DNA from 2 places in the Nonomuraea sp. NPDC054003 genome. Region 1 is predicted to be linked to the other one. Evidence: riboswitches for the same ligand, from Rfam matches in the RefSeq annotation. Region 1 holds a riboswitch; the other holds the start of a gene.
What was found. Region 1 has a riboswitch for guanidine ahead of ACZ6YG_RS15325 (DMT family transporter). Riboswitches for the same ligand answer to the same signal wherever they lie in the genome.

Region 1 (2,378 bases):
TCCCACGCACGCAGCTCGACCGACCGTACGGGAGAGCTCACCCGCGGCTCCGGGCAGCCGAGCGCCTCCGCCCACCCCTCGGCGCTCCGGCGCACCGGCGGCAGTTTCACCATGTCGGCCAGCTTGCGCAGGTCACCGGTGGCGTCCCGCAGCGGATGCCCGCCCCCGTACGGGACGGTCCGGTCGGCGGTGCCGTGGAAGGACACCAGCGTCACCGGCGGCGGCTCCGGGCACGGCCGCACCAGGCTCAGCCCGGCCACCGCCGCCACCCCGGCCAGCCGCCCATCCATCGAGCACGCCAGCGCCGCCGCCATCCCGCCCCCGTACGACAGCCCCGCGGCGAACTGGCGCCGCCGGTCCACGCACAACTCCTGCTCCAGCCGGTCCAGCAGCGCCCCCAGGAACCCGGTGTCGTCGGGCCCGAACCCGTTCGGCAGCGTCCAGGCGAGCCTGCCCTTGGCCACCTGCGGGGTGGCCACGACGTAGCCGCGCTCGGCGCCCACCCGCGGCAGCCGGCTGTAGGCGGCCTGCTCACGCGCGTTGGAACCCAGCCCGTGCAGGTTCAGCAGCACCGGGTGCGGGCCGTCCCCCTCGGGCAGCGCCAGCAGGAACACCCGCTCCAGCCCGCCGAACTCGATCGTGTGCCGCCCCTCCGCGAGCCGCGGCCCGCCCGCGCAGCCGTCCGGCGGGGGAGCGGCGGTGGGCGCGGCCGTCGGCCGCTCTGGCGCCGGCGACTGGCCGGGACAGCCAGCGGCCGTCACCACCACCAGCATCGCCGTCAGCAGCGCCACGCCGACGCCCCGCCCTCCGCCCATGGCACCTCCCGCCCTCCCCAGGCAGTCCGCGGGAGATCCCGTCAGGACACCAGCCTCAGCCCCACCACACCCGCGACGATCAGCATCAGGCACACCAGCCGGGCGGCCGTGACCGCCTCACCGAGGAACACCATCCCGTACACCGCGGTGCAGACCGCGCCGATCCCCACCCACACCGCGTAACCCGTGCCGACCGGGATCGTCCGCAGCGCGTACCCCAGCCCCGCCATGCTGACCGCCAGCGCCGCCACGAACAGCAGCGCGGGACGCAACCGCGACAACCCCTGCGACGAAGCCAGAGCCGCCGCCCACACCGCTTCCAGCACCCCGGACACGACCAGCACGATCCACGCCACGACACGCACCTCCGCAGGAGAACAGACCACGGTCCACGTCGTCTTGTCATGCCGGGTACGACGCGCTCGTCCGGGGCGTGACCCGCAGCGGGCAGCCACCGCCACGCTACCAGCCGCCCCCCGCCGCGCCGGGGGAGGTGTCGCGGCGGTGAAGATCTGTCCTAGTCTCCTCCGTGTGGGCAGGCCTGAAGGAAGCCGGGACGGCGGCACCAACCTGAACGCCGTGCTCGAACGCATCACCTACGCCGACGAGGACAGCGGCTACACCATCGCGCGCGTCGCCACCGGCCGCTCCGCCACCGAACTGCTCACCGTCGTCGGCCCCCTGCTCGGCGCCCAGGTGGGGGAGTCGCTCCGGCTGACCGGCCGCTGGACCTCCCACCCCCGCTACGGCCGCCAGTTCGAGGTCTGGTCCTACACCACCGTCCTGCCCGCCACCGTCCAGGGCATCCGCCGCTACCTCGGCTCCGGCCTCATCAAAGGCATCGGCCCCAAAATGGCCGAACGGATCGTCGACCACTTCGGCACCGCCACCCTCGACGTCATCGAGAAAGAACCCGCCCGCCTGACCGAAGTGCCCGGCCTCGGCCCCAAACGCACCCGCATGATCGCCGACGCCTGGGAAGAACAGAAGATCATCAAAGAGGTGATGGTGTTCCTCCAGGGCGTCGGCGTCTCCACCTCCATCGCCGTGCGCATCTTCAAGCAGTACGGCGAACGCAGCGTCGAAGTCGTGCGCACCGAACCGTACCGGCTGGCCGACGACGTATGGGGGATCGGCTTCAAGACCGCCGACACCATCGCCCAGGCCGTCGGCATCCCGCACGACAGCCCCGAACGCGTCAAGGCCGGACTGCGCTACACCCTGTCCCAGGCCGCCGACGACGGCCACTGCTACCTGCCCGCCCCCAACCTGACCGCCGACGCCGTCAAGATCCTCGACGTGCCCGCCCCGCTCACCGCCACCTGCCTGGAAGAGCTGGCCGCCGCCGAAGGCGTCGTCCGCGAGCAGGTGCCCGCCGGCGACAACGACGTCCCCGCCGTCTACCTGCCGCCCTTCCACCGGGCCGAGCAGTCGCTGGCCGGCTCCCTGCTCACCCTCCTGCACCACGGCCACGACCGGCTCAAGGCGTTCGCCGACGTCGACTGGGCCAAGGCCGAGACCTGGCTGCGCGAACGCACCGGCGCCGACCTCGCCGGCGAGCAG
Region 2 (2,378 bases), on a different contig from region 1:
CGCATGCTGCGCATCCCGTACCAGGTGCTGTTCCCGATGATCATCCTGTTCGCCTCGATCGGCACGTACTCCCTGGGGTTCAACGCCTACGACGTCTACGCGATCGTGCTCTTCGGGCTCCTGGGCTACATCCTGATCAAGTGCGGCTGCGAGCCGGCCCCGCTGCTGCTCGGCTTCGTCCTCGGCCCCCTGCTGGAGGAGAACCTGCGGCGAGCGCTCATCATCTCCCGCGGCGACGCGTCGGTCTTCCTGACCCGGCCGATCTCCGCGGCGCTCCTGGCCCTGTCGGTGGCGGCGCTCGCCCTCTCCGTCCTCCCGGCGATCCGCAAGCGCCGCGAGCAGGTGTTCACCGAGGACGAGTGAGCCCGGCCATCGTGAGGGCGGCGAGCACGGTGACGAGCGGGATGGCCGGCAGCGCGGCGGGGACCAGCGTGACCACCAGGGTCCCCGCCGCCGCCCCGACCACGACCGCCGTCAGGATGGCGATGTCGCGCACCATGGCCCCCGCCAGGCCGCCGGAGGTGAGCAGGGCGGCGATGACGCCGGTCAGCGTCCCCGTCAGGTACGTCGTCGACACCACCCGGCGGCCGCCCAGGGCGCGCATCGCCGCGCTCTGCAACCCCATGGCCATCGCCGTCAGAACCAGCAGGACGTGCAGCGCCACGGCGGACGGGCGGCCACCGGTCACCTCCCAGCCCACCGCGAACGCCACCAGCGCGAGCAGCTCCGCACCGAGCACCGCGATCATCCCGCCGCGGCCCGCGACGCCGGTGCCGGCGGCGACCCCCAGCACGTACCCGATGACCGCGGTGACGGTGGTGAGCAGGTGCGCGAGGTCGGCGGTGCCGATCGCGTAGCCGGACACCACCAGGTTGCCGGTCATGACACTGCTGAACACCCCGCCGAGCCGGATGAAACTGGCCGCGTCGACCGCTCCGGTGCCGACGGTGAGCACGACGGCCATGGCGGTGAGCGGAAGGTCCAGCCGCTCGCGCCCCATCAGCGGCGCGTCACGGGCCCACGACCGTCCCGCATCGCACCCTCCCCACACCCGACGTCACACTCCGCACCCATTCCACCACGAAGCGCCACCACATGCCTGACACGCGCGGCCGATGGAATGCGGGCGCGGTCGCCGCCGTTGTCGGAAATGCGAGCCCGACCATGGGTCCGCCCGGACGAGACGCGCCGTACCCGGCCTGCGAAGACGACGCTCCTTTCATGGAAGGAGCCGTCATGGCTTGGATCATGCTGGTCGCCGCGGGTCTCTTCGAGATCGCCATGGCCTACGCGCTCAAGCAGAGCAACGGGTTCTCGCAGTTGCTGCCGAGCATCGGTTTCGTCGTCTTCGCCGTGCTCAGCTTCGGTCTGCTCGCGCTCGCACTCAAGACCCTCGACGTCGGTACGGCCTATGCCGTATGGACAGGCATCGGCGCGGTCGGGACCGCCGCGCTGGGCATGATCCTGCTGGGAGAGAGCGTGTCCCTCCTGAAGCTCGCCTCGATCACCCTCATCATCGCCGGCGTCGTCGGCCTCAACCTGGCGAGCGGGGGCCACTGACGGGCCCGGATCCCGAGGACGCCTTTCCGATGCCCGGCAACCAGTCGTTCGTGGACGAGCTCAGGCAGCTGTTACGCAGATCCAGAGGCGGGACGTTCCTCGTCACCGGGTTCCGCGGGGTGGGCAAGAGCACCGTGGTGGCCAGGGCGCTGCACGCGATCGAGAAGGACGGCGAGCAGGGAGAGATCGTCGTCCTGTCCATCCGGCTGGACGGCTGGACGGCTGGACGGTCTGCGTCCACAACCTGGACACGACGAGCGGGACGGAGATCTCCTACGCCGAGGGCGACGAGTTCCACGGACTCCCGCCCGGAGCCGTCGTGGACCTGCATCCGGGGATGACACTCCGCCTGGCCGGCCGGGCGACGATCACCTATCGCGGCCGCGACTCCTGACCGCCGTCACCGGCGGACCTGGTAAGCCAGGTGGAGCACCCGGTCGCCCTGGATCACCACGTGCGGGTCCTCCAGCAGGTGCTGAGCGTCGACCGAGCCGAAGTAGCGCTTGCCCGAGCCGAAGACCACCGGCACGACGTCCATCGCCACCTCGTCCACCAGCCCGAGGGCCAGCGCCTGCCCGCCGACGTCGCCCGCCGCCACGGCGACCGTGCGCTCCCCCGCGAGTGCCCTCGCCTTGGCGACCGCCCGCGCCACGTCGTCGACGAAGTGGTAGGACGCCTCCGGGTGCCAGCCCTCGGGCTTGGGCCGGTGCGACACCACGACGACGTGCTCGCCGGCCGGCGGGCGTCCCTCCCAGCCGTTCGTGATGTCGAACAGGTGACGGCCGATCACCATCGCCCCCATGCCGGCCCAGATCGGC

Region 2: it holds a riboswitch for guanidine, as region 1 does, so the genes downstream of both, ACZ6YG_RS38465 (DMT family transporter) here and ACZ6YG_RS15325 (DMT family transporter) in region 1, are expected to answer to the same signal.

Annotation. Positions count from the first base shown of each region.
Region 1 covers NZ_JBVJKR010000005.1:354,228-356,605, reverse strand. Annotated here, with positions in the region: gene ACZ6YG_RS15330 (CE1 family esterase) at 1-815, opposite strand, end outside; gene ACZ6YG_RS15325 (DMT family transporter) at 857-1,171, opposite strand; guanidine-III (ykkC-III) riboswitch at 1,204-1,269, opposite strand; gene recD2 (SF1B family DNA helicase RecD2) at 1,347-2,378, shown strand, end outside.
Region 2 covers NZ_JBVJKR010000020.1:5,137-7,514, forward strand. Annotated here, with positions in the region: gene ACZ6YG_RS38455 (tripartite tricarboxylate transporter permease) at 1-363, shown strand, start outside; gene ACZ6YG_RS38460 (YoaK family protein) at 347-1,000, opposite strand; guanidine-III (ykkC-III) riboswitch at 1,152-1,217, shown strand; gene ACZ6YG_RS38465 (DMT family transporter) at 1,237-1,560, shown strand; gene ACZ6YG_RS38470 (ATP-binding protein) at 1,590-1,901, shown strand; gene ACZ6YG_RS38475 (dihydrofolate reductase family protein) at 1,961-2,378, opposite strand, start outside.